DNA from 3 places in the Halomonas sp. AOP27-A1-41 genome. Region 2 is predicted to be linked to each of the others. Evidence: riboswitches for the same ligand, from Rfam matches in the RefSeq annotation. Region 2 holds a riboswitch; each other region holds the start of a gene.
What was found. Region 2 has a riboswitch for thiamine pyrophosphate ahead of tenA (thiaminase II). Riboswitches for the same ligand answer to the same signal wherever they lie in the genome.

Region 1 (10,742 bases), on a different contig from region 2:
TTACGGCGTTAACTTTTTGGCTCCTACCGGCTTATCGACCGAAGTAGAACCCAGCGGCGCCAGCATGGCCGAGCTGGTGGATGTGATCAACGATCAAAACGTACAAGCCCTGTTCCATGAAAACATGACCAATCCTGCCGTCATTCAGCAGCTTTCTGAAGAGACGAGCCTGCCGATTGCCGGAACGCTGTATGCCGATGCGCTCTCTTCCGAGGGCGAAGCGAGCACCTACCTTGGCATGATGCGCCACAATGCGGTAGTGCTGCACGAAGCACTGGCCCAGCCGGGCCATGATGACCATGCGCATGACGGCCACGACCATGCACATGACGATCATGACCACGGTCATGATCACAGCGAGCATAGCCATAGCCACTAGGCATTGGTTGCCATGGTCAGCCACTCTCTAAAACAGGCCATGGCCTGGGTTTCTGGCCGCGATTGTAAGCGCGTCAGCCAGTACCCGCCTAAACTCACCGCGGTGCTGAACGGTTGTACCAAAGCACCGCTGGTGAGCGGGCGTGAGAACATTGAAGGCGGCGCCAGGGCAATGCCTACACCCTGCTGTGCGGCTTCTATCATGGCAATAGAAGAGTCAAACACGATACTTCTTGGCACAGAAACACTGCCTGATAACCCCGCCGCCAGTAGCCACTGCGTCCACTCATCGGTGCGATAAGAGCGTAGCCATGTTTCACCCACGACATCGGCCGGCGTCTTTAGCCGGGTGGCGATGTCAGGCGTGCACATGACCGACAGCGAGGCTGGCAACAAAGGCTGGGCCGCAATACCGTGCCAGGCGCCTGTTCCAAAACGAATAGCAAAGTCGAACCCTTCCGCGGCCATATCCGTACGGTTGTTATGGGTCGAAAGGCGCAGATCAATAAACGGATAGCGCTCCTGAAAGTCAGCAAGCCTGGGCAGCAACCAGCCGACGGCGAACGTGCCCACCGCGCCCACATTCAATACCTCCCGGTAGTTCTGCTCGCCTAATTGATCCAGCGTGTGCGTAATCTGATCAAACGACGCCTTGAGGACCGGCAGTAGCATTTCGCCCTCTTGCGTTAACATCAGTCCGCGCGGCAGGCGGGTGAACAGTGCTACCTTCAACTGACCTTCCAGCAATTTTACGTGATGACTAACGGCCGCTTGCGTCACGCATAGCTCGGCAGCCGCTCGGGTAAAACTCAAGTGCCTGGCCGACGCTTCAAAGGCGCGCAGGGCTTTTAGTGGTAAGTAGGGACGCACGACACAGACCCCCAAATTTTTCTAATGGCTTATGCAAAATATCGCTGTTTGTCACCTTGTACGGTTCGCCGTAACGTAAGCAATGAATCAGCGGGGCCAACGCCCGATGTTAATCAACAACACGTAACGGGTTTTCTGATGAACAAGATGTTAACAGCAAAGAATGCGCTTATTGTGGCAGGTTCGTTTCTTATCAGCGCTTTTGGCTATGCGAATGATGATCCACGCAGTCTGCTGGTGGCGTCGGTGGTCAACGACACTATCGTAGTCTTGATGGACGCGCACAGTATCCCGGGCATGGCCGTAGCGGTAAGCGTTAAGGGCACGCCCTATTACTTTAATTATGGGGTCGCCGATCAAGAGGCTGGCGTGCCGGTAACTACCGATACGCTGTTTGAGCTGGGCTCCGTCAGCAAGACGTTTACGGCGACGCTGGCGGCTTACGCTCAGGCCAGCGGTGCTCTGTCACTTTCTGACCCCGCCAGCCAGTACCTGCCAGCCCTTGAAGGGAGCGCCTTTGATAACATCAGCCTGTTGGAACTGGGCACCTACACGGCGGGCGGGCTGCCGTTGCAGTTTCCAGATAGCGTCAACAACGAAGACGACATGGTCGCCTACTACCGCCAGTGGGCACCGACGTATGCGCCCGGCACCCATCGACTCTATTCAAATCCGAGCATTGGATTACTCGGTTACCTGACCGCCCAGCGGCTTGGAAAACCTTACGCCCAGTTGATGGAAGCGCACGTGTTTTCAGCACTCGGCCTTGAGCACAGCTACCTGCAGGTACCTGAAGACGCCCAAGCGAACTACGCCTTCGGGTACTCAAAAGAGGATGAGCCGATTCGGGTAAACCCCGGCGTACTGGATGCAGAGGCCTACGGGGTAAAGTCGAATAGCGCCGATATGCTGGCGTTCATTAACGCCAACATGGACAGCTCAGCGGTGGATGAACCGCTGCGCGAAGCACTGCAAGCAACCCGGATGGGCTACGTCAACATGGGCGATATGACCCAAGGCCTCGGTTGGGAGCGCTATGCCTACCCTGTGTCGCTTGACCAGCTACAAGCAGGCAATTCAATGGAGATGGTGCTGGAGGCTAACAAGGCCGAGCAGCTTCAGACACCGCTACCGGCAGATGACGATGTGTGGTTTAACAAGACGGGCTCAACCAATGGCTTTGGCGCTTATGTCGCCTTTGTACCCAGCCAGCAAATAGGCATCGTGATGCTCGCCAACCGCAATTATCCCAACCAGGCACGTATTGAGGCCGCCCACCATATTCTGACGACACTTGCGGCGACGCCCTGAAAAAAACCGCCTTTATGCCACGAGCCTTCCTAAAGGCTCGTCATTAAAGCGCTCTTTTATGCATTGCATTTTGGGTGGTGGATAAGGAGACTTGCACTACCGCGATCCCCCCACTGCAAAGAGCCAACACCATGCGCCTTAACGCCGACTTTAGCCACTTTGCCTGCGTAACGCCGGACCAATATCAATGGGTCGATTCGCCCAGTGCAGGCGTCACACGCATGATGCTTGATCGCATCGGCGAGGAAGTCGCCAGAGCGACCAGCCTGGTACGCTACGCGCCCAACAGCCAGTTCACCGCACATACCCACGACGGCGGGGAAGAGATTCTTGTACTAGAGGGCGTGTTCGGTGATGAGCACGGCCGCTACCCCGCGGGCACCTATCTGCGCAATCCTATCGGTACGGGCCACACCCCGCACATAGGCGATGAGGGCGCGCTCATCCTGGTGAAGCTTCACCAGTTTGCAGCCAATGACATTCTTCAACTGGCCGTACCTGCCCACCGTTTACCTTGGCAGCCGGACCGCCGCCCAGGCATTACCTATAAAATGCTGCATACCTTTCACCAGGAGCGCGCCAGCCTGGAGCGGTGGGAGGCGGGCGTGACGATTGCCTACCCGACGCTGGGTGGTGGCCTGGAGGCGTTTGTTCTGGAAGGCACCTTGTGCGACGGCGATACCGAATACCCGACGGGCAGCTGGTGTCGCTACCCTCCCGGCGCCGCTCCCCAACTTAGCGCGGGCAGCGCAGGGGTCAAGCTCTACTTAAAACGCGGGCACCTGCGGCTTGATTAACGAGTCAGGCCAAGAAATGGCAGCAGCGTAAGCAGTGCCACCATAACGACCGCCACCATTACCAGGGTGACCTGAAAGGGATGCGCCGCCAAGCGGCGCCATAAGGTAGGTGCATCGCCTTGGCTCACGGCATCGGCGTGCGCTTGCCGAGCCTTGGTGAAGCGCTCGGCTTGATACACCGCCAGTGCTGCTTCGGCCGCCTCACGCTGGGTTTCATCACGCAGCCAGATCGCGTCCACCCCTAAGCGGAAAAAACCGGCCTGCGTTTCATAGGTATCAAAACCATGTTCTGCCAGTAGTGAGCGGACTTCCATGGCTTCTTCATCGGTAACGTAGCGCAGCCGAAACAGCAAGTGTGCCATATCAGTCGCCCATCGCCGCCATTAGGTCGGCCTGGATAACTTCGATCCAATAGCCGTCCGGGTCTTTCACAAAAATGACGCCCTGCATTTTGCCTTGATCCGCCCGCTTTATGAACGTCACATCGTGCTCATCAAACCACGCCTGGGCCGCTTCCAAGTCCGGCACGCTAAAGCAGATATGTCCAAAGCCCTGCGGTTCGGCATTGCCATCGTGGTAGGCAAAATCGTCCTGGTCTTCTGTGCCCCAGTTATGGGTAAGTTCTAACAACCCCTTTTGGCTGAAGGTCCAGGCCGTACGCGCCTGGGTATCTTCCGGCACCTGGTCGTTGGCTTCCAGGTTCGCCAGAAAGTAGAGCGAAAACTGCATCTCTTCGAAATCCAGCCGACGCAGTACCTGCATGCCAAATACCTGGGAGTAAAAGGCCAATGAGCGCTCGGGGTCTTTCGCCCGCAGCATCGTATGGTTTAAGCGAAACCCTTGGGTTTGCGCAGGGGCCGGACGAACGCCTTTATGCTGTTCACCTTGCAAAGTCATCTTGGGCTCCTTGTGGGAATTATGCTGTTAAATGAATTGATTGAGGGGCTATCTTTGACAAAAACCATACCGTGTACAGGCCTATCGCTAACCGTTTCACACCGCATGATGCCGTTGTGATGACATACCATGAGGGCAGAGCAGCCATTATTCCAGCCCCGCTTACCCTACCGGCCTCCCCTTACACATCGCCTGCGCTTTACAGCACCGCCCAAGGCAAGGATAGTAGCCTGACGACAGGGGCGCTTGAGACGCTCAAGCTGAGATGCACCCTTAGAACCTGAACCGGATAATACCGGCGTAGGAAGTCGCGGTGTCATCACACCCGATCTACGCTGTGAGGTGGCCATGACATCACTCCCGCTGAGCGACGCGCTTTCCGCTGTACAACGCACCACGCCGTTAGTGCACTGTATTACCAATTTTGTAGCGATGAACAGCACAGCTAACTGCCTGCTGGCTGTCGGCGCTTCCCCTGCCATGCTGCATTCAACTGAGGAAGTCGCTGAGTTTACTCGCTTGGCCGGGGCACTTTCGATCAATATCGGTACACCTTCACCACACTGGGCAGAAGGTATGCAACTTGCCGCCAGAACGGCCAACGAGCGCAATACCCCCTGGGTATTGGACCCGGTTGCGGTGGGCGCCACTTACTACCGTCAAACGCTTTCACAAACGCTATTGGCTTTTAAGCCCAGCGTGATCCGTGGCAATACCTCAGAAATCATGACGCTTTCCGGCTTGACCCACGCGGGCCGAGGAGTGGATGCCACGGCCTCTACGGATGAAGCGCGTGAGGCCGCCATTAACCTCGCCAAGCAGCAGCGCTGTATTGTCGCGATGACCGGCGTGCAGGACTTTATTACCGATGGCACTCAGCACTGGCGCTTGAACGGCGGGCACGCGCTTATGCCGCGTGTCACTACGCTTGGCTGCGCGTTAAGTGCCACCGTTGCCGCCTTTGTAGCGGCCAGCCCCGGAGCTCCCTTGAACGCCACGTTAGCCGCACTTACAAGCTTTGCTATCGCGGGTAGCCGCGCTGGACAACAGGCGGCAGGCCCGGGTAGTTTTCAGGTAGCCCTGTTGGACGCCTTGTATCAGCTAACACCTACAGACGTCCGTCAGTTTACCGGGCTGGAGGAAGGCTAATGCGTTTTGATCTTTCGCTTTATCTGGTCACTGACGCTCAACTCTGTCAAGCCGCAGGGCTAGAGCGCACCGTTATTGAGGCCGTCAAAGGGGGCGTCAGTTTTGTTCAACTGCGCGATAAACACGCAAGCGATACCGACATGATTGAACAGGCCAAGCGCTTGAAAGCCGCCCTGGCGGGTAGCGGGGTACCACTGGTGATTAATGACCGCTTGAACGTTGCCTTGCAAAGCGGCGCCGATGGGCTGCATGTCGGCCAAAGCGATACAGCGGTTCAAGAGGCACGGGCGGCCATGGGGCCAGAGGCAATTATCGGGCTTTCGATTAATACGCTTGAGCAGCTTCATGCAGCCCCCGTGGCCCTGCTCGACTACGTGGGCCTGGGCCCGGTGTTTACCACCCAAAGCAAGCAGGACCATGCTAAACCGTTGGGGTTTGAAGGCCTGGCTCAGTTAGCCGCGGCCTGCACCTTGCCAAGCGTGGCCATTGGCGGGCTCAAGGCTGAACACGTCCAGCAGGTCGTTACAGCCGGTGCCAATGGCCTGGCGGTTATCTCCGCCATTTGTGGCCAGCCTGATCCTTACCAGGCCGCACGGGCGTTGGCTCGGCCATGAACCAGCTCGACCATATTGCCGCTTTTGTCAAAGTTGCCGAGCTTGGCAGCTACACGCGGGCCGCTGAAGCATTGGATCTTTCCCGCACGCGGGTATCACGTATTGTCATGGCCCTTGAAGAGACGCTCGGGGTGCGGCTTATTCAGCGCACCACGCGGCGCCTGCATTTAACCGCCGAGGGCGAGCGCTACCTTGCGCATGCCCAAGCGATTTTACAGGCGCTTGATGAGGCTGCCGCCGACGTAGGCAGCGGTGTTTCTGAAATACGCGGCCGTTTACGTATCAACGGCCCCATGAGTTTTGGCATGCGCCACCTCTCCCCGCTGGTGGCACGCTTTATGGTGGCGTATCCTGGCCTGGATGTACGCCTGGACTTAGGTGACCGCCGCGTGGATCTTCTCGAAGAGGGCTACGATGTGGCCATTCGTATTGGCAACCTGCCCGACTCAAGCCTGATCGCCAGGCGTCTGACGCGCTGTCAAATGCTGTTTTGCGCATCCCCGGCGTACCTTGAAACCCATGGCGTGCCGGCAAATGCTGAGGCGCTTGCGCACCACCGCTGCCTGCGTTACCGCAGCGATTTAGCCAATAGCAACTGGCGTTTTGAAAATATGACGCTGACACCCCAAGGCCCGCTTGAAAGCAACAATGGCGATGTTTTAACCCATGCCGCCGAGGCAGGTATCGGTATCGCTCATCAACCCAGCTTTTTGGTAACGGAGAGCATTATCGCTGGGCGCCTGGTTCAGGTACTGCCGCACATCCCCCCCAAGATGCTGGATATTCATGCCATTTACCCTGCGCGACGCTTTTTACCTGCCAAGGTAGAGCGGTTTATTGAGCTGTTAACGGACGCTTGGGGTAGCCCGCCTTACTGGGAGCAGGAGATGGGATTGTCGCCTATTTCGCAACAGTGATGTTTGGTACGCGTGGATTATCTCTGCCGTCAATGAACGTAAAGTGTCCCCATTGAACTTTCATCACTGCCCAATGGAGATACCCCATGAATGCATCTTCTTCCACCATGAGCACAAACCTTCAACCCCACGCCATCGCACTGCTGCGACTATCACTTGGCGTGATGGCACTCGCCCATGGCCTGACCAAGGTGTTTGTGTTTACCCTGCCGGGCACGGTCGCCTACTTTGAGTCAATGGGCCTGCCAAGCGTTATAGCCTACTTAACGATTCTGGGCGAAGTTGGCGGCGGCCTGGCCTTGATTCTGGGTATTTATACGCGCTGGATTAGCCTTGCAATGATCCCTCTGCTACTGGGTGCTACGTCCGTGCATCTTGGCAACGGCTGGGCGTTTACCAACGCTGGCGGTGGTTGGGAGTTCCCGGCATTCTGGACCGTTGCCCTGCTCGTGCAGGCAGGTTTAGGCGGCGGCAGCTTTACACTGAACCGCCGCATTAGCTAATCGCGTTAGGCGCACCAAAACGAGTTTATCTATCACCTTTTCTCCGCCATGCCTTTGCTCGCGCCCTGGTCACTGCCAGGGACTTCTGCCAGGAGACGTTGTTATGCTACCCAGTCTTTTTATATCCCACGGCTCTCCCATGCTGATCCTCACCCCTACGCCTGCCCACCACTTTTTACGTTCGCTGGGCAAGCAACTGACGCCCAAGGCGATCATTGTGGTTTCAGCGCACTGGGAAAGTCAGACGCTGAAAGTCAGTAACAGCCCTTGGCCAGAAACCCTTCATGACTTCGGCGGCTTTCCCCGCGAACTGTTCGAGCAGCAGTACCCGGCACCTGGCGAGCCTGCACTGGCCAACCGCTTGGCCAAATTACTGGGGGCCTCAGAAGTGGAACGAGGGTTTGACCACGGCACCTGGGCACCTCTTTCGCTGATGTTTCCCAAGGCGGATATTCCTGTCGTTACGCTATCGCTGCCTGTGCGTTGGTCTAACGACAAGCTGGTTGAGCTGGGTAAGCGCCTGGCGCCACTGCGTGAAGAAGGTATTCTGATGATCGGGTCGGGCAGCCTGACCCATAACCTTTACGAAACCATGCCGCTTGATAACCCGATGCCCAACTGGGTCGGCGCTTTTGCAGAGTGGGTCGATACTCAGCTTGTGAACAATGACCGTGAGGCGTTGCTTGCCTGGCAAACGGCCCCCGAAGCGAGCAGGAACCATCCAACGCCCGAGCATTTTCAGCCGTTACTGGTAGCCATGGGCGCAGGCGGTGATGTCACACCGCTCCACCGCAGCGTTGAGCATGGCGTGCTGGCAATGAACGCGTACGCCTTTGCCTAGCCTAAGCGATTGCGCGCGTACACGTGCACTGGTGAAAAGCCGTAGTGGATCGTGACATCAACCATAAAAAAACCCCACCAGCTCATAAAAGCTGGTGGGGTTTTTTGACATTTAAAACAAGGCTTAAAGGCTTGCGTTGACCACCATGCACTCCATACCTTGCAGTTGTAGTTCACGGCAGGCTTCACGGGCGCGATGCTCATCCAAAGCCACCAGGCGAGCACGGTATACCGGCGTTTGGCCTTCAAGCGTATCCACCTCCACGCGCCCGGCCAAGTTTTGCGTTAAGCGTTGGGCCGCTTGTTGGGCCAGCTGTTGAGCCTGCCCTTGCTGGCTAAATGCACCCACCTGGATACCCCAGGCGCCGGTCGGGGGAGCTTCCACCAAGCGCTCACTTTGAATAAAGTCCTGCAAAGGGTCAGCGTTAGACGCGCGGGACGCCTCGGCCGGGCCTTCAACGGTGATCGTGGCCAGTTGCTCGTCTACGCTGGTATTGGGGGCAGGTGACAGCGTGGTCGTTTCAATACTGGCAAGCATTTGGCTTGGCGCAGGTGTTGGCGCCTTGGGAGGTGCCACGGGAGGTGTAGAACCACCAAACCCCATAAACTCCTGAGAAAAACTGGTATTGGCGACCCATGTACGCTGATCACGCAGCTCAGCGCGCATAAAGCTTCGGTCGAGTAAATCGGCCATATGAGTATCACGCGATGAAGAGCTAAACCCTCCCATCACAATGGCAACCAGCCGCCGGCCATCATGCACGGCAGTCGTCGCGACGTTAAAGCCAGAGGCACGAATAAAGCCAGTTTTTAAGCCATCAGCGCCAGGGTAGTCACGCACCAGCCGATTATGACTGGTGTGGCGCTTGTCGCGATAAGTAAATTCCTGAAGACCGAAGTAATGGTAATACTGTGGAAAATCCTGCATGACACGCACCGAGAGCGTGAGCATGTCCCGCGCGGAGGTGATTTGCTGGTCATCAGGAAGCCCGGAGGCGTTGCGGAAGGTCGTGGCCGTCATACCTAACTCTCGCGCCTTTTCGGTCATAAGCCGCGCAAAGCGCTGCTCGCTACCGCCCAACGCCTCAGCCACCACAACGGCGACATCATTCGCCGAACGCACAGCCAGGGCGCGGATAGCGGTATCGACAGGAATCGTACTGCCCGCAGAAAGCCATAATTTGGTAGCGGGCATGGCCGCGGCCTGGGCAGAAACAGCGAGGGGCTCATTGAGCGTTAAAGTGCCACTTTCCAGCGCTTCAAAGGTCATGTACAGCGTCATCATTTTGGTCAGCGAAGCAGGATAACGCGGTGCATCCACATTTTCTGCGTATAAAACTTCACCGTTATCAAGGTCGACCACAATACCTGCGTAACGTGGATTCGCCTGCACGGTCGAGGTGGTGATGATCAATAGCAGTAACATCGTTACCGCTAGCCATGCCCTCGACGCCTTGTTATCGTTTACTCCCCTCGTCACCATGTCTGCCCCTTGATGATTCATTTACGCTGGAAACGAGACGCACACTTCTTCCTCGGCCTGCACGCGTACACCCCCGCATTGAATAATGCGCCATGAATCAGTTCCCAAGGGTAAACAACTGCAGCGCCAATGGCCCCGTCAATTCACTCTAGACTAGCACGCTCGTCGGACAATTTAACGTTTATAGCGGCATTACTCGATACGCCAGGCATAAAAAAAACCGACCCAGCTGGGTCGGTTTTCATTCTGCTTTAAAGAGGCAGCAACTAAAGATTTACTCTTCAGCAGCGGCTTCTTCAGCAACCGGACGGTCTACTAGCTCAACGTACGCCATAGGCGCGTTGTCGCCGGTGCGGAAACCGCACTTGAGAATACGGATGTAGCCACCCGGACGCTCGGCGTAACGCGGACCCAGCTCATTGAACAGCTTGCCAACGGCTTCTTTGGAACGTGTGCGAGAGAACGCCAAACGACGGTTCGCAACGCTATCCTGCTTGGCTAAGGTGATCAGCGGCTCGATAACGCGACGCAGTTCCTTGGCCTTGGGCAGGGTTGTCTTGATGACTTCATGTTCGACCAGCGAGACAGACATGTTCTTGAACATGGCCTGACGATGCGAGCTGGTGCGATTCAGATGACGACCACTCTTACGATGACGCATGGTTGTAATTCCTTACCAAACTGGGACTCAAGTCGACACTCACGCGGTGGCCTTGTCGTCCTTCAGGCTAGCGGGCGGCCAATTTTCCAACCGCATGCCGAGGGACAAGCCGCGCGCCGCCAAAACGTCCTTGATTTCATTCAAGGATTTTTTACCGAGGTTCGGTGTCTTCAACAGCTCAACTTCTGTGCGCTGGATAAGATCACCGATATAGTAAATATTCTCGGCTTTTAGGCAGTTCGCGCTGCGAACGGTCAACTCAAGATCGTCTACGGGGCGCAATAGGATTGGATCAACGTGATCTTCTTCCTCTTCGACTTCC
Region 2 (10,742 bases):
CTCTGCTTCATCTGATCGAACCTTACCTGGACGATCTGGTCATCGGGGTTGAATGCATGCACTGCTGGTACTGGATCGCTGATTTCTGTGAAGACCAGGGCATTGCTTTCATTCTCGGTCATGCCCTTTATATGAAGGCCATTCATGGCGGTAAAACCAAGAATGACCGCGTGGATTCTTACAAAATTGCGGCGCTTATTCGAGGCGGTAATTTTCCCCTCGCTTATGTCTACCCACGCAGCATGCGAGCTACCCGTGACCTGCTTCGCCGCCGAACTGGGCTCGTTCGCCACGGCGCTGATCTCAAAGCTCATGTTGTCAACACAACGAGTCAGTACAACCTGCCACCCAACAAGGTCAATTTAAAAAATGTCAGTGCCAGAGAACAATTGGGCAGAACCTTTGATGACCCGCTCGTTCAGCGCAATATCGATCTAGATATGGCCGTTTTAGAGTGCTACCACCGGGAACTAAGCCAGGTGGAATGGCTATTGGAAAAGCAGGCCAAAAAGCATCAGCCGACCTACTACCACTTATTAAAAACCATTCCCGGCGTTGGCCGTATTCTGGCCCTCACCATTCTGTATGAAGTGGGTGATATTCGACGTTTTGAATCTGTTCAGAAGTTTGCCTCCTATTCCCGAATGATCAAGTGCAAAGCCGAATCGGCCGGTAAGACCTATGGCACCCAGGGCAACAAGATTGGTAATGCCCATCTAAAATGGGCTTTTTCTGAGGCTGCGGTGCTTTATCTGCGCGGCAATCCAGGTGCACAAAAACTGTTGCAACGCTTTCAGAAACGCATGAGTAAAGCCAAAGCCTTATCGGCCTTGGCCCACAAGTTGGGGCGTGCAGTCTATTTCATGTTAAAGAACGAAAAGGTGTTTGATGAACAACGCTTTTTAAGGAGTTAGTCACGCAGCAGGATGATGATCAACGTCTAACTGGATCATCATGGAGTGTGCTGAACAGGGTGTCTGCTGACTGATCTTGAGATCTGAAACCCGACTTCTACACCCAGCTCGAAGCCCGTCGCTTTGATTATCCATCCTGCTGGCGTGCATCAGCACCCTGAGCGAGTGGGCTTACACCGGCGCTGAACCTGAAACTAACTGGGACTGTAAAGTAACCCGCTTTTTGAATAGGACAGATGCTGGTTAACCGATGAATGTCTAGTGCCCCAGACCCACCTGCAAGGAGCAACCCGGTTTGGCAGTGGTGAACTACCACGTTAGAGAGCCTCAATAGGTGTTTGCTGTAAGCCACCAACAGCCAACGATGACAGATGAAGTAGGATCACTGGCTCAGGGACTTGAGATTGACCGCTTACGCGGCCAATAAAAAATGCTGCAGCCTATTGACAGACAGAAGGCTCATAGGTGTTATATGCCGTTTAACGATAGTCTTGCTCATTTAACCATTCAATAGAATCCTTGTCCGGATTGTAGTGAACAAAGATCATGTTAGACGGCGGCCTATCTCCTTCCCATGCGCAACCTATAGAGGCTAGAGTATGAAGGCCCAAATGGTAGTCCGAAAGGAATTCCATAAACCGGTTGGTAATTAGACCATAATCGCAACTGCTGGTTGATTTTGGGATTAGCAGCTTAAACGTATAACCATCCTCAGCTTCAGCGTGAACTGAAAATGCGAGCGAAAAAGGATTATTGGTACTGATTTTTCCCTGGGTTCCAAAAAGCGTAGGCTCAATTCTTGGATTAGCCATTACATTATTAGTTAAGTTGGAAAGGCTCTCTTTGAGCGACTGATAGTGATCTTTACCGGCCTCTTTTAGAAAGCCATCAAAGTAACTCTTCCCTATGAATGCGGCAATAACCGGAAACATGAACCACTCTGGGCATGCCATCGCCCCTGATGGCTCTCTAGATTCAACAACCAATTTTAAACCGTCTGCCTTTATACTATTTTCGAAACCCTCAAACATTTCATTTGAAACACTTTCTTCGAAAACTAATCCAATGTCAGGCTTAATCACGATTTCTCCTTAGACATATAACGCCTCAATCAGCCGACGCGTCAGCGGTCGGCTGCATTGAATTGTTAGACTTTGGCAAGATGTGAGTTTTTCGTTTGAAGGCGTAGCTGAATCCACAGCCATATATGAACACCATGAATGCAAATAACGCAGACAGCAAGACGAAGCCTTTTGCATTTACTTCGTTTGTTGTATGCAAATGTGCGAACAAAGATATGGCGAGCATAGCCCCTGTAGCGGCTGAGCCAAAAACGTATATGGTTTTGGGCATTTCACAAAGAACCTCATTCACATAGTAATCTAAATATTTATTATCGAAAATCCTACCCAGGGCAGAAAACAAACCAATCACCACGAGAATAGCCAGAAACGTGAGACCCAATTCTGCGAGAGATCCGTCATTGATTTTTTGCTCTGAAAATGCAACCAGTTTTTCTTCACTATTTAAAAAATTCGATGTAAAAACCGCAACCATAAAGAACACTGCAATCTGGGACATAAAGATCACGAATTCTCTGAAAACAAATTTAACGACACTTTTTTTATATTGATCTACTTTTTCCAAATCCTCTACTCCGTTTCCTTTAGAATCCTAATGCCCGCAGCATGCGCGGCTTTGAAGTGAAGGCAACGCCGCAACGTAAAAGCCGTCGCCGTGCCTACGTTTGTTAACTGTTATAACCAAGCTCGCTCCTCATCTGCTTAATTATTACATCTCGAAGAAAGCCTAGATCCTTGCCCATCTCTACTATTTTTACTTGTGTGGGAGTTTCGAAATTAAACTCACCAGAAATAAACGAATCTGGCGTCATAGACTCTTTTATTTCATGAAGCATTATTGGCTGGAGAGCAAGAATTTCCTTATACAACGACTCAAACTCATCAAGTAGATCAGCAAGTGCATCAGAACACACGATCCGCAACCCAACCAGCTCATGCGTTGCTTTCTGAAAGCCTTCCTGAATGCCTTTAGTAAATTCACTCATTGTATTCTGATAATTAACTATCGATTCGGGAGAGAATTCCTTCTTATACAAACGCAACGAAGCTTCAGGTAATGTGCTAGACAAAAATTTAGCATAATCCTGACCAGCCAAACGTGCAGCTTTTTCCATTACCTTAAAATATTCTTGATACTCGGATTTTCTAGTGTCGAACAGCTTTTCTTCGCGTTCTCTAGCCATTTTATATTTATGAAGAAGGAACGGAAAAAGCCCGGATGAGAGCAATACCATGGCAGCCGGAATGATATATTCTGGCTCTACCCAAGTCCCAATTAAACTGCAAGATTCTTCTACCAATGGCACACACTCCGAGAAAAGTTAACAGTTAAGCATTTATTCGCCGTGCGGAGCATGGCGGATAAATGTCTGTTGGACTAAGGCGCGTCCATCAGGCGGCTATTTAATAGGGGATTGTATTCACAGGCATGCGGCCTGAGGCACCAAGCCGTGCGCATACGTGCCTGTTGTAACTCGCTCTAGTGGTATATTGGTCATTATTTCAGCGCCCCCGAATCTTAATTAACCTAATGTAGCGCGCCTTAGGGCTAAAATCTATCCCCGGGACGAGCGTATCCGCGACCCGCCAGCAGGTCGAATAATCAGGTTCATTGTAGGGGGATGGCGGTACATCATGCTCGATAGCGTTGCTCCTTGTCGTTAGGCGTTGGATCGTAGATGGGTCTCTGGGGTGTGAGCGTCCCGATCATCCGTAATAGGTGTAGGCCAGTTCCACATCGCTGGCAGTCATATCGAATAGCATGGCCGTTGCCTTTGGCTAAGCACTCATCCCCCAAAGCGCGGCGTAACAGCGGCGAGGCGGCTCGCGTTTGATTGGCGCGATAGAAGGCTTCCCAACCCGTTTTGTTATCGGTGGTCAATGTCAGTACTTCCTGATCGCATCATGCTGTGGTGGTGAGTGTTGATAGACATAATCGATTCAAATTAACACGTAGCACCGTCGTTCGCCCCCTTGCATCTCCCTCAACCGCCACCTAGACTCGCTGAGTTGAATGCTTGACGGGGTGCCGGTGAATCCGGCTGAGATGGCGCAGGGCGTAGCAATTTTGCTGCCAAGCGCTGGTCCCGCTGAACCTGATCCGGCTAATGCGCTGCTTTTGATGTAGCGCGGGTACCGGCGTAGGGATCAAGCGATGGCACTGGCTAGCTCTCCCACAATCGCTCGCCCCCCTTCCGTGCCATTTCCTCGATCTTTTCGCCTGCCCTTCGGATCACCACCACCGGAGGATGTATGGGCTACCGCTTTACTGATTTAACCACTGCCTGCCATGACGATTGGCGCGCCTACATTGAGCACGACTTTGTGCGCCAGCTGGGCAACGCTACGCTGCCTGAAGCGTCATTTCGCCACTACCTGAAGCAGGATTACCTGTTTCTGATTCACTTCGCTCGCGCCTATGCATTGGCCGCCTACAAAAGCCCTACGCTTGCCGATTTGCGCCATGCCCATGAAGGTTTAAAAACCATTGTGGATGTGGAACTGGGCTTGCACGTGGGCTTTTGTCGCGAATGGGGTATTTCCGAGGAGGCACTTGCCGAGCTACAAGAAGCTCGGGCGACCATGGCCTACACCCGCTACGTGTTGGATACCGGCAACCGTGGCGACCTGCTGGATTTACACGTAGCACTTGCTCCTTGCCTGGTGGGCTATGGCGAGATTGCCAACTGGTTGAATGCAAAATCCACAACCCTACGCGGCACACACAACCCGTTTGATGCCTGGATTGCGATGTACGAAAGCGCGGAGTTTCAGGCGGCCATGCAGGCCGAGCTTGAATGGCTGGATGCTCGCCTCGCCGACGTCACCCCTGCCCGCTTTAATGAGCTCAGCAAAATTTTCCGCGATGCCACGCGCTTGGAAATCGACTTCTGGCAGATGGGCCTGGACCTTTCCCATTAATTCCAATAACAAGGATATAACCGTGAACACAACCGTTACTCAGAAGACAGCCCGCTTTCTAGCCGAAACCGCCCAAGTGGATGCCGCCGCGATTTCTCCGCTGCCCGGTTCACGCAAGGTGTATCTTGAAGGCTCGCGCCCCGACATCCGTGTACCGTTTCGGGAAATCAGCCTCTCGCCGACCAAAACGACCAGCGTGGATGAACAGAATCCGCCGCTGCTGGTGTATGACACTTCAGGCCTCTACACCGACCCAAACGCCCAGATTGATCTACGCCGTGGGCTTCCCGCGCTTCGCCGGGCGTGGATTGAGGAGCGCGACGACACCGAGTTTTTAGAAGGCCATACGTCTGAGTACGGCAAACGCCGCGCCAACGACCCTATGCTGGCCCAACTGCGCTTTGATTTGAAACGCACGCCGCGCCGGGCAAAAGAAGGCAAAAACGTTACCCAGTTGCACTATGCCCGCCAAGGGATTATCACGCCGGAAATGGAGTTTATCGCCCTGCGTGAGAATCAACGCCGCCAAGCGCTGGGCAATGCCGAGGTGGAGCAAATTTTGGGCCACCAGCATCGCGGCCAAAGCTTTGGCGCCAGCATCCCAGAGGAGATTACGCCGGAGTTTGTGCGCGATGAAGTGGCTCGTGGGCGGGCGATTATCCCCAATAACATCAATCACCCCGAAAGCGAGCCGATGATTATCGGGCGTAACTTTCTGGTCAAGATTAACGGCAACTTGGGTAACTCGGCCGTTACCTCGTCGATTGAAGAAGAAGTCGACAAAATGACCTGGGGGATTCGCTGGGGCGCGGATACCATCATGGATCTCTCCACTGGGCAAAACATCCACGAAACCCGCGAATGGATTTTGCGTAACTCTCCAGTACCTATCGGTACAGTGCCTATCTACCAAGCGCTGGAGAAGGTCAACGGCGTGGCCGAGAACCTGACCTGGGAGGTGTTTCGCGATACGTTGATCGAGCAGGCCGAACAGGGTGTGGATTACTTCACCATTCACGCAGGCGTTTTGCTGCGCTATGTGCCGCTGACCGCCAACCGGGTAACGGGCATCGTCTCTCGCGGCGGTTCGATTATGGCCAAATGGTGTTTGTATCATCATCAGGAGAGTTTTCTGTATACCCACTTCGAGGAGATCTGCGAGATCTGTAAGCAGTACGATGTGGCGTTTTCATTAGGTGACGGTCTGCGCCCAGGCTCTATCGCCGATGCCAATGACGAAGCGCAGATGGCCGAGCTTAAAACCCTGGGTGAGCTGACCCACATTGCCTGGAAGCACGACGTGCAGGTAATGATTGAAGGTCCTGGCCACGTGCCCATGCACCTTGTGAAGGAGAACATGGACAAGCAGTTGGAGTACTGCGACGAGGCGCCCTTCTACACACTCGGCCCGTTGGTCACGGATATCGCACCAGGCTACGACCATATTACCTCGGGCATTGGGGCGGCGATGATCGGCTGGTTTGGTTGTGCGATGCTCTGCTATGTCACGCCAAAAGAGCACCTGGGCCTGCCCAATAAAGATGACGTCAAGACCGGCATTATTACCTACAAAATTGCCGCCCACGCGGCGGATCTTGCCAAGGGCCACCCGGCAGCTCAGCGGCGTGATAATGCGCTTTCCAAGGCGCGGTTTGAATTCCGCTGGGAAGATCAGTTCAATCTGGGGCTAGACCCGGACACCGCGCGGGAATTCCATGATGAAACCCTGCCCAAGGATTCCGCGAAGGTAGCGCATTTTTGCTCCATGTGCGGGCCCAAGTTCTGCTCGATGAAGATTAGCCAGGAAGTGCGCGACACCTACCGCGACCGCACGCCAGAAAGTACTAACGACGCAGAGTCCGTTAAGCGCGGCATGGAAGAGCAGGCGGAGAAATTTCGCCAAACGGGAAGCCAGCTGTATCAGGAAGTGTAAAGCGGTTTAAAAACTCAAGGGTTAAACGCAAACAGGGGCCTGAAAGCCCCTGTTGTCGACGTGTTACGCTAACTTTCTGGTAGTCGCGTAGGCTCCCAAAGATTAAGCAGATAATGCAGGCACGCCATGACGAGTAGCGTTACTACCAGCGCCACGCTCATGGATGAGAAGCGATACAGCGCGCTATAGACAAGGTCCTGGCTGGGGCCTAAAGATTGACCAAACAAAATGCCTAAAGTGGTCATCCCGCCAAACCCGATACCTGAACCGCCGCCTTCAAGTATGTGTTCGCGCCCAAACAGCAATAGCCCCAACCAATAAAGCACAATCGCCAGCAGGAAGTGGTTGCTTTGTGTGTACAGCAGAAGCTGCATAATCAGCGCCAGGTTACACCCCAACAGCGTGCCGATGGCACGTTTGCGAGCGGATACGCGCGCACCGGCATAGCCCATCGCGAACAGCACCAGAATGGTCGCCATTTGTGCCGAGAGCGACCCCTGCAGGTCAAACACCTGAAAAACGACAAAGGAAAGTGTCGCGGTAATGCCGCCCATCAGCGTTTCATGGCGCATCTGCGCTTTCGTTTTGGTGCTTTTGGGCGGCGGTTGGCGGGGCTCAACGTCAGGGAAAAGAGTGTACATCAGCATGGCGATGAACACGGCGAGCACGCTGGCCACAAAATTGGAGGCCAACAAATCCGCTAGATCGACGCTGGGGTAGCTCGCAAAATGCAGCAGAATGCTTAAGGTTAATACGCCATTGGCCCCAAACAGAAACAGCGGGCCTTTTGCCATCAAGCTAAACCGAAACAGGAACATACCCAACACGACCAGCGTCATCATCACCGGCATATGCTTAAGCAGGCCGACCACCAGGCTGACTTCCAGCGCATTCACCGATACGTTACCTAAAAACTGGCGAATAATGCTGATATTCAGAATGGGCACCATACCCAGCAAAAACATCGGAAAAACGGTAAAGAAGACGCCGTAGTTCCAACCCATTAACTGACTGATGATAAACCCGAGAGTGCCACCACCAGCCACCCGCAAACACTGGCGCAGGGCATTCTCACTCAGGCGATGGTAGGCAGGTGCCTCTGGGCCAGCGCCGCTACGGCGGGGCGTGCGCTTAAAAAAACTACGCAGCGCGCGACTGATTGACCACGTGCTGGCATCCGCCGGTTTTGTATCAGCGGGCCCTGCAGTAGTAGAACCCGCATCAGTAGACATAATGTAGCCAGCTGATCAGATGCGTTTGTAGCCATGCAAAGGGATGCGCCAGCGCATGTTCCCCCGGCAGCAGTTGCACCGTTGCCCGGGCACCACTTGGCAGCAGCGCCGCAATGGGTTCGTTGAGGGCAACATGAATACGCAAACGCTGCGCATCGCGCACCCAGCGGTCAGAGGTAGGAATATCCGCCAGCTGCCCATCAGCGGTCAGCTGTCCTTCCCGTATGCCAGCATCAAAAGCACTGACCTGCCCTTCAAAGATATGCCCAGGCATCGCATCAAAGATCACCGCAGCCGAGTCGCCGGGCAGTACGTGGCGTAGGCTTTTTTCACGGAAATCGGCAACGATATCCATGTTCTGAGTCACCAGTGCAATCACTGGCTGCCCTGCCTGAACATAGTCGCCCACCTGAAGCTGCAAGTTCGTCACCTGGCCTGACTCTGCCGCCCGCACTTCGGTACGTTCGACGTCCAACTGCGCTTTCTCAAGGGCGTTGTCGGCTTGGCGCAAGCGCAGGTTGGTATTTCCGTTCTCGCCTAGCTGTACTTCCAGGCTCTGTATGTTCGCCTCGGCGGAAGCCACGTCTGCCAGGGCGGTATGCTCAGCCGCCACCTGCTGCTCGTACTGCTGGCGTGAAATACTCTGCCGCCCCACCAGGGCTTCGCCACGGCGCCGCTCGCCGCTGCGCTCCTCCGCAACGGCCTGGGCAGAGGCCAGCACCGCCCGGGCGGCGGCAAGCTCTGCTTCAAGGCGCGTGTTTTCGCGCTCAGCCTGCTCACGGTTTAGCCGCGCTTGATCAAGGGCAAGCTGAAAGGGCTCGGGGTCCAGACGAAACAGCACATCGCCTTTAGCAACCTGCTGATGGTCACGCACGGTCACTTCTTTCACTGGCGCGCTGAGCTCTGGTGCCACACGGGCAACCGGGCGCATTACCCTGGCCTCGGGCGTCATGGGCATGAAGCTGTCAGCTATCAAGAAATAGATAAACAGCAGTGCAAAGGCAGTCAGCGCTACCTTCACCCAGCGGGCGAATTTTTGATCAGGGGACATGAAGTTTTACTCGTTGATTTGCGCACCTTCTGAGTACGCGCAGAGCGCTTATGGCCAGCGCATGCTTAATGGAATAGCGTATTTTAGCAAATGATTAGCAAGCTAACAATTAGCCACGCTTCTGCTTTATGAGCGTTATTGAGTAGCCCCCTTGGCTGCCTGCAGAAAAAACCCATAAAAAAAACCCAGAGCCAAAAGGCCCTGGGGTTGGATACACCACTAACGCGTTTTAAGCGTTAATCATTAAAAACGGTATTTTAAGCCCACACTTGCGGCATCGAAATCGTAGGCAGACTTGTCCAGATAACGCATGTAATCAGCGCTGATGGCCAGATTGTTGGCGACATCAATTTCACCGCCCGCGCCATAGGAGAAACCGCTTTCACTGTCGTGGTCGAAATCCACTTCAGTGACACCGACCAGACCATAAAGGCGTGCATTGGGGGTAATAGGCGCGATGCCTTTTGCGTAAGCACCTACCAGGTAATCCAGCTTGGTATCACCATCCGAGCCACCGGTACCCAGATGCCCTTCGAGCGCGAAGTAATCATTGAACTGCGCGCCGCCGCGTAAACGCAGGCCTACGTCGTTACGTGAGGAACCGCGGTCAGGGTCAAGGTTCCAAAACATGGCGTCGCCCGCCACGTAACCTTCAGGGTAACCCAATGATTGCTGTGCCTGTGCTGATGCAGCGAATGCACCTGCGCCGACCAAGAGTGCCGCAGAAGTGAGTGATAATACGGTCATCTTCATCGTCTTGTACCTCCGTTAAAAAACAGTGTTTCCTTACACAGATTCATTGTGGTACATGTCCGAAAAGAACGCAACGTTTACCGCCCTTTGGATAGGCTAAGTGCGACAATACCACCCACCACGACCGCCCCACCCAGTAACTGGCCAGGGCTTAGCGTTTGCCCTAATACGAAATAACCGATCACCAAAGAGGCGACAGGTTCGATATTCATGACCGGGGCGTTGCGCGCCATATCCAGGCGCGGCACAAAAATAAACAGTGTCGAGAACGCGGTGGCGTAAAGCAGCGCCAAAAGCCCCAAACCCACCCAGCCTTGGCTATTGTCAGGTAGGCTCATACCACCAGGCACGACACCTAAAGCCCCACCGATTACCATGGCGAAAAACACGGTTTGCATGGTTAAAAGACTGCGCAGCGTGCTGCCTACCTGGGATAAACGGTGCTCGGTAACCCATAGCGCGCAGGCGAAAACGAACGCGGCCAGCAACCCAAATCCAATACCGGCGACCCATTCCGGCCCCATACTGTCAGCACTGGAAAGCCACGCAGGAATATCCAGCACGACCAACAGCCCGATTAAAATGGTCCCCATAATAAGGCAACTGCGAAGCGACGGACGCGGCCCGCCCAGCGCCCAACTCAATAGTGCTAACTGAATGGGGAAGGTATTGACCAACAGTAGCGCAATAACGACAGGAAGCCGCGCAACCGCTGAATAAAGGCTGACACTTTGAATGGTGATAAGAAGACCTACCACCAATTGCCAGGGCCAAGTGCCCGAAGGCAGCCATAAGCGTTTCTTCTGAACGATCACAAGGGCGAGCAGGATCAAACAGGCTACCCCGGAACGCGTT
Region 3 (10,742 bases), on a different contig from region 2:
GCATGCGTATTATGCTGGCGTTGCAGGCACTGATTCGTGACAACACCGATGAACTAGCCGCCTTAATCACCGAAGAGCATGGCAAAACGTTGCCAGATGCCAAAGGTGAAGTAGGGCGAGGTCTGGAGGTGGTCGAACACGCCTGCTCGATTACCTCGCTCCAGCTAGGAGAGGTGGCCGAGAACGCGGCAAGCGACGTCGATGTTTATACGCTACATCAGCCGCTAGGCGTAGGGGCCGGTATTACGGCCTTTAACTTCCCGATCATGCTGCCCTGTTTCATGTTTCCGCTGGCCATCGCGACAGGCAACACCTTTGTGTTGAAGCCTTCTGAGCAGGATCCCAGCTCGACCATGCGCTTGGTGGAGCTCGCCCATGAAGCCGGTGTGCCAGCTGGGGTGTTGAACGTGGTGCACGGCGGTCCTGAGGTTGCCAACCAGATTGTCGATCACCCAACGATTAAAGCGCTATCGTTTATTGGCTCAACCCACGTCGGCTCATTGCTTTACAAGCGGGCGGCAGATGCGGGTAAGCGTATGCAGGCGATGATGGGGGCGAAGAACCACTGTGTGGTTATGCCCGACGCAAATCGCAGCCAAGCCATCAACAATCTGCTGGGCTCAGCATTTGGCGCCGCAGGCCAGCGCTGTATGGCTAATTCGGTCGTGGTGCTGGTCGGTGAGGCGCGACAATGGATTGATGATATTGTGGATGCTGCAGGCCAGATGAAAGTGGGGCCTGGCACTCAACAGGATGCCGATTTAGGGCCGCTGGTATCGCCTGCCGCCAAGGAGCGGGTGTTAGGTCTTATCGAGACCGGTGAAAAGGAGGGCGCAACGCTATTGCTTGACGGGCGTAACTGCCAGGTACACGGTTATCCGAAGGGCAATTTTGTGGGACCGACGTTATTTACCGATGTGACTGCGGAGATGACCATTTACCGTGAAGAGATATTTGGGCCGGTACTCTGCGTTGTCAACGTGGAAACACTCGACGAAGCGATTGCGTTTATTAATGCTAATCCTAACGGCAACGGCACGTCTATCTTCACGAATTCTGGCTGGGTGGCGCGGCGCTTTGAAACTGATATAGACGTGGGGCAGGTGGGTATCAACGTTCCAATCCCGGTGCCGGTTGCCTATTTCAGCTTCACTGGCTCACGCGCTTCAAAGCTCGGCGATTTAGGGCCAAATGGCAAACAGGCGATCGCTTTCTGGACGCAAACCAAAACGGTAACAGCCCGCTGGTTTGAGCCTGAAAACGTTTCAAGCGGTATCAATAGTACTATTGCATTAAGCTAACGCTTACTTACTAAGCAGTCACTGGCTCTTGCGGGGGGCCAGTGACGTTGTTGTACTCAAGGCTTAAAAATCATTCAGCAGGCTCAAACTTTCTTCCAGTAGCTTTTCAATCGGCTTAAGTTGGCTTTCATGCAATACGAGTAGAGACGGCGCCTCTTTCGTCGGTGACCTCTTGCCCTTCGGCTTTGGCATGGCGATCATATTTGCTAAAGGCATCGCCAAAATGGCAGGGCCTTCAGAGGGTAGCGGAGCGTTTTGCTTCGTGGCCTGGTCGAAGTCTTTTACCGCGCGCTTTACATCATCTGGCGTATTTAAAACGTAGTCAGCATGCTGTAGATCGCTGGGCTCGCAGCAGAACATTGAGCCGCCCTTGCGTATGCTCCTTGACTTCGGTGTATGACATAGTGGTTTCCTGTAAGCGCGTCGCTTATTCTCCTGTGCGACGCTTGTAACACTAATGTTTTATAACACTAATGGCGGTAAGCTACTTTTATTTTGTAATGCTTTGACTCAGTGTACAGCAGCTTTTGTTAGTCTAGACAACGTTGTAGCGAATGAATAGCAGAAGTAAACCGTTTTCCTGTTAGCTATTTAGCGGCTAGGATACGGCGCGAGTAGCTGCTCATTTTGACGGTTAGCTCGCTTTACATCAGGATACGCTCTCAATTCACTGTCGCCAGGGGAGCCACGTTGCGTGGCTGAGAATGCTATGACGCAGACCCTGGAACCTGAACCGGTTAGTACCGGCGGAGGAAGTGCGACATGCCATACCTAACGTCAGCCGTGCTAGGCGCGGCGCTCTGTTGCTTTGCATTTTTAGGCCTTAAAGCCCGTGGGCGTAAAGGCTCATTGGATGACTTTGTAACCGCTCGTAATTCACAAACCAGCACCACGCTAGGGCTCTCTTTTGTTGCATCTGGTATGGGCGCCTGGATTTTGTTTGCGCCGCCAGAAATTGGCGCTTTTATTGGCCCATTGGCCTTGGCAGGCTATGCCCTTGGCTCCTCACTGCCTTTTATCGTCCTTGGCTTTTATGGTCCGTCTATACGCCGGGCTCTCCCTGAGGGGCGGAGCATCGCTGAGTTTGCTGAGGCGTGCTATGGGCGCGGAGTGCGCCACTGGGTAACGCTGGTTTCCGTGGTGTATATGGCCTGTTTTTTAGCCGCTGAATTAACCGCTATTGGAGCGATCACCTCGCTGCTTTCTGATGTTCCGTCGAGCTGGGTGATTATTGGAGTAACGCTCACTACGTTGCTTTACACGGTAAGCGGAGGGCTACGCGCAAGCCTGGCCACTGACCGTTGGCAGGCATGGCTGCTGCTTGCACTGTTAGTGGTGGTTTCCAGCGTCACCCTTTGGCACTTGCCTGCCATGCCGAGCAGTGCGGCATGGCCCTCTATCGCCACTTCTGATGCGCTTAGTGTGGCACTAACGCTTGTCATCGCGGTTACCGCAGCGAACTTGTTTCACCAGGGCTACTGGCAGCGGGTATGGGCGGCACGTGATGACCACAGTTTGGCCCGCGGGGCTTGGGTAGGAGGGGGCGCCACGGTCATGATCGTTATGGTGATTGGCGGTTTGGGTATGCTTGCTGCCATGAACGGTGTTCCGCTGGGCGAACCGCCCATGCCTTTTTTTGCACTGCTCAATAACGCGCCACCCTGGCTAGCTATAACGGCACTAGTGCTTGCCGTTACATTGGTGGCGTCCAGCGTAGATACGCTACAAAGCGGTATTGCCTCACTGATCGTGTCGCGCAGTGAACAGCCAAGCGTTTCTATCGCGCTCACACGCTGGATGACCGTTTTGCTTATGGTGCCTGTCGTGGTTGTCGCACTTCAGGGTGTGTCTGTTTTACGTCTTTTTTTAATCGCTGATTTAGTCTGCGCTGCAACCGTGGTGCCCGTGCTGCTGGGCTTGTGGCGGCGCATGACGCCTCTTGCGGCTATCGGTGGCGGCATGGCGGGTCTATTGGGTGCGACCTTGCCTGGGTGGATGAGTCACGCCAGCATAAGCGAAGGGATAATGGCGGCAAGCTTTCCGAACAGTGTACCCACACTAGCGCCGTTTCTAGGTGCGTTGTTAGCTTCCACGGTGGTAAGCGTGTTGTTAGCGTATTTAAGACCCCCCTGGAACCAAGGACAGTTATGATTCGCAGTATTTTGACTACTCCTGATGGAGAAACCCATGAAGGGAACGAAGAGCTTTTTGTCACATGGCAGAATACCCCCGGCAGTCATATATGGATCGATATGCAGGGGGAATCAGCAGAATCTGCTGAGCGGCTACTGGGTAAATTTGAGTGTCACCCCATGGCTATTCAGGATGCCCATAAAGAGCGCTTACCACCCAAAATAGAAGAGTTTGATAACCACGCACTGATTATTTACCGCGGTATTTCATCTTTTGACGCCCAGCTAAACTTTGTTCCTCAGCAGGTCTGCTTTTTTATTGGTGAGTGCTTTCTAGTGACGCTACATCCAGGCGTTGCCATGAGCATTGAGCGGCTCTTTAAGGAGCACGGTAAGACGTTATTAGCGAAATCACCGGAGCAGGTGGCGCTCAAGGTGATGTATATCTCTGCTGGGTATTACATTGATAGCCTGCTTGAATTTGAAGCGGAATTAAGCGATTTAGAAGATGAGCTACATGAAAATGGCAACGATGTATTAATGCGCAAAATTACCATGTACCGCTCCCGGCTGGTTAAGATGCGGCGCGTGTTTAATTATCATAAAGGGATTACCCAAGAGTTAACTGTCTACGACTATGAGCACGTCCCGCGTGAGGAAAGTGAAACGCTGCATGCCATTAACGATGTTGCCGAACGTTTTGAGCGGCTTTACACGCTTACTCAGATGTATTACGACATTTGCGGTGATTTAGTAGACGGTTACATATCAATCTCGTCGCATCAACTGAACATTACAATGCGCGTTCTAACGGTCATTACGGCGATTTTTGTTCCGTTAACGTTTGTTGCGGGTATCTACGGGATGAACTTTGACTACATGCCGGAGCTGCACTATCGCTATGGCTACTTCTTCATTTTAGGCATGATGGCAGGAATCGGTGGCGTGCTGATTTGGGTGTTCAGGCGAAAGGGCTGGTTCTAATTCAGCAGGCTTTTAAGGGGTAGCAAGAGTTTGCTATGGTCGGCTAGTCTTATTCCTTTGTATCAAGGAGCCTGACAATGCCTGAATCTACCGCCGTTTCTTCTACGATGGCTGCCATGCTCTTGGTCGGGCATGGTGGCGTCGAACAACTGCATTATCGTGAAGACGTCAAAACGCCGTTGCCCGGCCCAGGTGATGTTCTGGTCCAAGTGACGGCGACCGCGAAAAACAATACTGACCGTAAAGCGCGTGAAGGCCTGTATCCCACCAAGGAGAAAGGCGACGTGACGTCCTTTGCCATGGGTGGCACGCCCACCTTAACGTTTCCGCGTATTCAGGGGGCAGATGTAGCCGGGCGTATCGTAGCGGTAGGCGAAGGCGTGGATGCTAAGCGGGTTGGCCAGCGTGGCCTGCTTGATTTCAATATTTATGCGGATGAGCGCCGGGATATCAATCTCACTCCCGACTACTACGGCCATGGGGCCGATGGCGGCTACGCTGAGTATATTGCGGTACCCGCAGACCAGTTCCACTCCATTGATAATCCCGAACTCAGCGATGCTGAGCTAGCCGCGATGGGCATGTGCTCCTATCAAACGGCGTACCATATGATGACCTCGGCACACATCAAGGCTGGCGAGCGCGTGTTGGTAAGCGGTGCCAGTGGCGGCGTAGGCACCGCGCTCATTCAGCTATGCCGTATTATCGGTGCCGTTCCTTATGCGGTCAGCCAGCCTGATAAAGCCGCTGCGCTGCAAGCGTTAGGCGCCGAAGCCGTCATTGACCGTGGCGACCTGCCGACCTTTGTTAACCGCGTCTTAGAAGCCACTGGCGGAAAGCCAATTGATGCGGTGATGGACTTGGTCGGCGGCGAGATGACCGATCTGTTTATCGACACCATGATTGTTGATATGCAGCACCGCCAATCCTATCCGCGCCTTTCCATAGCAGGGGCCAGCGGCGGTAATCTCAGTGAGATCATGTGGACGCGTATTTACCTTTACCAGGTGCAGATATTTGGCGTTTCTCACGGTACTCGTGAAGAAGCCGAGCAGCTAATCGCCTGGATTCGTAGTGGTGAACTCAAGCCTGTTCTCCATGCGGCGTTCAAGCTTTCTGAACTGCATGACGCCGAGCGCTATTTTGTTAATCGGGGCAGCAATTATCTCGGCAAAATTGTCATTGTTCCGGATGCGCAGTGGGATACCCACGGCGCACCTTTTGCACTAACAAACGCTCAGGAGCAACGCCTTTGAAAAAGATCCATACGCTTCAATTAATGGATACTCATGCGGGTGGCGATGTCAGCCGAATCGTAACGGGCGGGATTGATGCTCTGCCGGGCGCCACGGTGCGGGAGCAAATGGAGTACCTGCGCGATGATGCCGATGGCTTGCGTCGCTTGCTGCTGGAAGAGCCCTACGGTATTCCGGAGATGTCGGTGGACTTACTGGTGCCAGCGACGCACCCTGAGGCCGCCGCAGGTTATATCATTATGGAAGTGATGGGCTACCCGATCTATTCAGGCTCTAATACCTTGTGTACGGCAACCGCGGTGCTTGAGTGTGGGATTGTACCTAAGCAGGAAGGCATTCAGCATTTTTCGTTGGAGGCCCCGGCAGGCCTGGTACATATCGAGGCGCGTGTGCATAACGGCGTGGTCGAGTCGGTTACCTGTGAAGGCTTACCCAGCTACATTGATACCTACCGCGATACCATCCAGGTGCCTGGTATCGGCACCGTGACGTACTCTGTCGCCTATAGCGGCGGCTTTTACGCGCTAGTGGATGCTGCCGAGCTTGGTTTTAAGCTTATTCGTGAGGAAGAGCGGGCGCTTTCGGCCTGTGCGCATAAAATTGTTGAGGCCTTGCAAGCCCAGCGTGGCTTTTCCCACTACACGCTGGGTGATGTAGGTCCGCTGCCTTTCCTGCATTTTATGGGCCCCGAAGAGCAAGTGGGTGAAGGGTATGTACGCTCTCGTTCAACAACCTACGTTCATCCAGGTGTGATTTGTCGCAGTACTACCGGCACCGGCACCTCCGCCAGGCTCGCGTTAATGAACTACGAAGGTCGACTCAACATAGGGGGTAAACTGGAAACGGTCTCGCTACGTGAAACCGGGTTTATTGGCACGTTTACAGGGACTCATCAGGAAGGCGCCTATCAGGTGGTTGAAAATACGATTACCGGGCGCAGCTATGTGCTGGCTCAGTCGGATATCGTGATCAACTGTGATGACCCTCTGGTTTCTTGCGGTGAGCTGCACCATATTTTGAGCGACCGCCACTCTGTTAACCACTAATCTGTTAATCAATACCCTGTTAATCACTGCTCTGTTACGTCGGGTGGCTAATCTCGGTTAACGCGATAGCGATATAGCCTTGCGCTTCCAGGCGCTCCCAGACCGGGGCTTTTTCGGCCTCGGTCATTTGGCCCCAATAGGCAATTTCATCCAGCGTACGGCCACAGCCTTGGCACGTATTTGTCGTGTCTAGCTGGCAGTGCTGGATGCAAGGAGAGAGCGGTCGGGAAACGGTGGTCATGCGCAATTTACTTGACTCAATAGCGCTTACGCAGAGGAAACTTTACCACGTAGCGATTTTATTTTTCCTTTGCGGGTCTTGTGGTCAACGCGACGTCGCTGGGAGCCTTTGGTGGGTTTTGTCGGGCGGCGTGCCTTTTGCTGCCGAGTCGCGCTGATAATCAATTCTTTCAGGCGAGCAAGGGCATCTTCTTTATTAAGCTCCAGCGTGCGATAACTTTGCGCCTTGATAATCACCACACCCTCTTTACTGATGCGTTGATCATTGAGTGCTATCAAACGTTCTTTATAAAACGGCGGTAGGGTAGAGCGTGAAATATCAAAGCGCAGATGTACCGCTGACGCTACTTTGTTGACGTTCTGACCGCCTGCACCCTGAGCGCGAATTTGGCTAATATCAATTTCCCAGTCGGCCAAGGCAACATGGTTGGAAATAGTGAGCATCAAGTCCTCTGTGTCACAGGTGAGTAATAAGGCTAGCACACTTGACACAGAGGTGGTCGCAGCGACGGGATTTAAGAGGCGAGATTAGTGACCGGCTCATCGTTGCTAAACGCGATGATATTCGCAAACGCGTCACCAAAGTAGAGCTCGTAGCTATCTTTTTCGACATAACCCAAGTGAGGCGTCGCCACGCAGTTGGGCAGGGTAATCAGAGGATCGTCGCAGGTCGGCTCGCTATCGAAAACATCAACCGCCGCGCGTCCAGGCCTGCCTGCTTCGAGGGCGCTGACTAATGCACCTGATGCAATTAACGGTGCGCGACTGGTGTTTACCAGAAGCGCTGTGGGTTTCATGCAGGCCAAATGGTCAGCGGTCACAATACCCCGCGTTTCATCGTTTAGGCGCAGATGCAGGCTAAGCACATCGGCACGTTTAAAGAGATCCTGCTGGCTCCCGGCAACCGTTAACCCGGCGTCCATGGCTCGAGTTCTGGTGCCTTCGCGCCCCCATACCAGCACGTTCATTTCAAATGCCTGTGCGTAACGGGCCACCAGGCTACCAATTTTGCCCAAGCCAAAAATCCCCATTGTGCGGCCTTTTAGCCCGGTGCCCAGGGTTCGCTGCCAGCGGCCAGCTTTAAGGTTTTCTACTTCTTCAGGCAGGTGGCGCATGCCACAAAGTACCAGCCCCCAGGTTAATTCGGCCGCCGCGTGCGGCGAGCCTTTACCTGTCATAACGGTAACGCCGTGGCGCTGACACGCTTTTAGGTCGACATGGGCCGCACCGCCCCCGGTTTGGCTAATCACTTTTAAATTGGGTAAGCGTTCAAGCAGCGCTGCAGTGATAGGGGTACGTTCACGAATTAACACAAGCGCATCCGCGTGATAAAACCGTGCCACCAACGCCTCAAAATCGGTCAGCGTATCGTGATAAATAGTTACGTTGTGCCCGTTGAGCATTGCATAGGCATCCAAATGGCGTACACAGTCCTGGTAATCATCAGGTATCACGATATTCATTGGCAGGTCCTTGGTCAGTGTAAGATCATCGAAAAAAGCAGCGCCGATAGCGTGCTGTTATAAGGTGATACTACTCTCGCGCTAGGCAATCAAGGATCAACGAATGAGCGACTATTTATTAGAGGATTCCCCGTTAAGTGCTGGCATGATTTACCGTCTACTCTCGGGAAGTATCTGCCCTCGCCCGATTGCATGGGTGGCCACGCAGGATGTCAGCGGGAAAGACAACCTTGCCCCCTTTTCGTTTTTCAATGTGGCAAGTGTAACCCCGCCTGTTTTGGCCTTTTCGCCACTTCTGGATGGCAGTGGGCAGCCTAAAGATACCCTGCGCAATCTAGAGGAGTTGCCGGAGTGCGTAGTGCATGTTGGCAGTGAAGCGCTGATTGAAGCATTGAATACAACCAGTGCCAGCCTGCCCAGAGAGGAAGATGAGTTTACGCTTGCAGGGCTTGAAAAAACTCTAATGCCAGGTGTCAGAGTGCCTAGCATTGCTGCCTCCCCAGTTGCCTTTGGTTGCAAGCTTTATGATCTGATTCGCTTTGGTGACCAGCCTTTGGCAGGTACGCTCGTGCTGGCGCAGATAGTCTCTATTCATATTGACGACACCTTATGGGATGGCCGTCACGTGGATATCGATTTACTCAAGCCGATTGGTCGACTAGCGGGCAGTGACTACGCTCGCGCCACTGATCGCTTTGCTATTGAGCGCCCGGCTTAGGGAGCTGCTTTTGCCTTGGCCTACCAGGTTTGGTCCGAGCCCAGTACCTTATGAGTGTGCATGAGGCCTGCACTGTCGTTGCCACAACACAAGACACCTACACGTTTAGCTTAATGCTGTTGCAGTGTTTTCTTTCAGCGAGCGTGCTCTAAGCACGTTCGCTGTTTTACGCTCAAGGCTTGATTTCTCCAAGTTGTGGCTACACTAACTAATGAATAGCCCGTGAATATACGTAAACCAGAGAGGCAACATGACCACATTAGTAATAGGTGCCAATGGGCAGATTGGTAAACAGTTTTGTGAACTCGCCCAACAGGCTGGGGAGCCGATTAAGGCAATGATCCGGGATGAAAGCCAGGCAGAGTGGTTCAGCGAGCGTCAGATCCCTATCATTGTGGCTGATCTTGAGGGTGAGTTTGAACACGCCTTCGAGGATTGCGATCAGGTGATTTTTACTGCTGGCTCAGGCCCGCATACTGGACCGGATAAAACGCTCATAATTGACCTTTATGGTGCTATCAGAGCCGCTGATATCGCCAGTGAAAAAGGGCTTGATCGCTATATTATGGTGAGTGCTATTCGCGCAGAACATCCGCTTGAAGCACCCGAAAAGATGCGCCCTTACATGGCCGCCAAGTTTGCAGCGGATAGCCATCTACGTTTTGCCAAGGTTCCCCATGTCATCCTTAAACCAGGCCCCTTGACTAACGAGAAGGCAACGCACGGGTTTGCCGGGACAATGGAGGCATCTCCTGAACAATCCATTACCCGGGCAGATGTTGCCCATGCCTTGCTGCACGTTGTGAAAACACCTACGTTGAAAGGCAAGGAGTTCACGCTCTTGAACGGTAAGGAGCGTATTAGTGACTTGGTGCGTTGAGCCTGAGCATCACATAGTAACGATCTAAGCTTCCCCTTACCCTTGGCAAATTATGGCTTGAAGAGCGCCACATGAAGCGTGCCATTATGCATTTACCGGTTTGACCGCGTATTTTCGCTATAAAAAAATCAGTGTAGTAATGGCGTACTACCGCTATCGAAAACGCGCTTGCTAGGCTTGTTGGGCACATGCAACGTGTGCACAACGACAAAACAAGAAGGAGTACGGAGATGACCAGCAAGCGCATTCTGATGATTACCGGTGACTTTACTGAAGATTACGAGACCATGGTGCCTTTCCAGGCATTGATGGCTGTTGGTCATCAGGTTGATGCCGTTTGCCCTGGCAAGGCATCGGGCGACACCGTGGCGACGGCGATTCATGATTTCGAAGGTGATCAAACCTATTCTGAAAAACCTGGCCACCGCTTTGCGCTCAATGCCGATTTTGAGCGTATTGATCCCGCTGATTATGATGCGCTGGTGGTGCCCGGCGGGCGTGCTCCGGAATACCTGCGCTTGAATCAGGATGTGTTGGCGATGGTTCGGCACTTTTTTGAAGCCAACAAGCCTGTTGCTGCGATTTGCCACGGCGCGCAATTACTAGCCGCTGCAAACGTGCTCAAAGGCAGGCAGTGTTCGGCATACCCGGCTTGCCAGCCAGAAGTTGAGTTGGCAGGCGGGCATTTCGCCAGCATTGAGGTAAGTGAGGCGGTAACCGAT

Region 1: it holds a riboswitch for thiamine pyrophosphate, as region 2 does, so the genes downstream of both, thiM (hydroxyethylthiazole kinase) here and tenA (thiaminase II) in region 2, are expected to answer to the same signal.
Region 3: it holds a riboswitch for thiamine pyrophosphate, as region 2 does, so the genes downstream of both, ACT3TC_RS07235 (sodium:solute symporter) here and tenA (thiaminase II) in region 2, are expected to answer to the same signal.

Annotation. Positions count from the first base shown of each region.
Region 1 covers NZ_JBQSXT010000005.1:60,514-71,255, reverse strand. The annotation lists gene ACT3TC_RS05360 (metal ABC transporter substrate-binding protein) at 1-379, shown strand, start outside; gene ACT3TC_RS05355 (LysR family transcriptional regulator) at 376-1,248, opposite strand; gene ampC (class C beta-lactamase) at 1,396-2,559, shown strand; gene ACT3TC_RS05345 (cupin domain-containing protein) at 2,691-3,356, shown strand; gene ACT3TC_RS05340 (DUF6164 family protein) at 3,353-3,718, opposite strand; gene gloA (lactoylglutathione lyase) at 3,720-4,253, opposite strand; TPP riboswitch at 4,482-4,577, shown strand; gene thiM (hydroxyethylthiazole kinase) at 4,602-5,402, shown strand; gene thiE (thiamine phosphate synthase) at 5,402-6,016, shown strand; gene ACT3TC_RS05320 (LysR family transcriptional regulator) at 6,013-6,933, shown strand; gene ACT3TC_RS05315 (DoxX family protein) at 7,020-7,436, shown strand; gene ACT3TC_RS05310 (DODA-type extradiol aromatic ring-opening family dioxygenase) at 7,540-8,277, shown strand; gene ACT3TC_RS05305 (D-alanyl-D-alanine carboxypeptidase family protein) at 8,401-9,759, opposite strand; gene rplQ (50S ribosomal protein L17) at 10,034-10,420, opposite strand; gene ACT3TC_RS05295 (DNA-directed RNA polymerase subunit alpha) at 10,460-10,742, opposite strand, start outside.
Region 2 covers NZ_JBQSXT010000004.1:2,876-13,617, forward strand. The annotation lists gene ACT3TC_RS04230 (IS110 family transposase) at 1-914, shown strand, start outside; gene ACT3TC_RS04235 (hypothetical protein) at 1,394-1,996, opposite strand; gene ACT3TC_RS04240 (hypothetical protein) at 2,022-2,561, opposite strand; gene ACT3TC_RS04245 (hypothetical protein) at 2,665-3,297, opposite strand; TPP riboswitch at 4,009-4,161, shown strand; gene tenA (thiaminase II) at 4,250-4,918, shown strand; gene thiC (phosphomethylpyrimidine synthase ThiC) at 4,941-6,851, shown strand; gene ACT3TC_RS04260 (DUF2955 domain-containing protein) at 6,920-8,083, opposite strand; gene ACT3TC_RS04265 (HlyD family secretion protein) at 8,073-9,134, opposite strand; gene ACT3TC_RS04270 (porin family protein) at 9,378-9,887, opposite strand; gene ACT3TC_RS04275 (EamA family transporter) at 9,965-10,742, opposite strand, start outside.
Region 3 covers NZ_JBQSXT010000008.1:23,969-34,710, forward strand. The annotation lists gene ACT3TC_RS07230 (CoA-acylating methylmalonate-semialdehyde dehydrogenase) at 1-1,301, shown strand, start outside; TPP riboswitch at 1,970-2,074, shown strand; gene ACT3TC_RS07235 (sodium:solute symporter) at 2,064-3,452, shown strand; gene corA (magnesium/cobalt transporter CorA) at 3,449-4,417, shown strand; gene ACT3TC_RS07245 (zinc-binding dehydrogenase) at 4,495-5,673, shown strand; gene ACT3TC_RS07250 (proline racemase family protein) at 5,697-6,719, shown strand; gene ACT3TC_RS07255 (DUF1289 domain-containing protein) at 6,754-6,960, opposite strand; gene arfB (alternative ribosome rescue aminoacyl-tRNA hydrolase ArfB) at 6,987-7,403, opposite strand; gene ACT3TC_RS07265 (D-2-hydroxyacid dehydrogenase family protein) at 7,475-8,422, opposite strand; gene ACT3TC_RS07270 (flavin reductase family protein) at 8,526-9,140, shown strand; gene ACT3TC_RS07275 (NAD(P)H-binding protein) at 9,391-10,020, shown strand; gene ACT3TC_RS07280 (DJ-1/PfpI family protein) at 10,251-10,742, shown strand, end outside.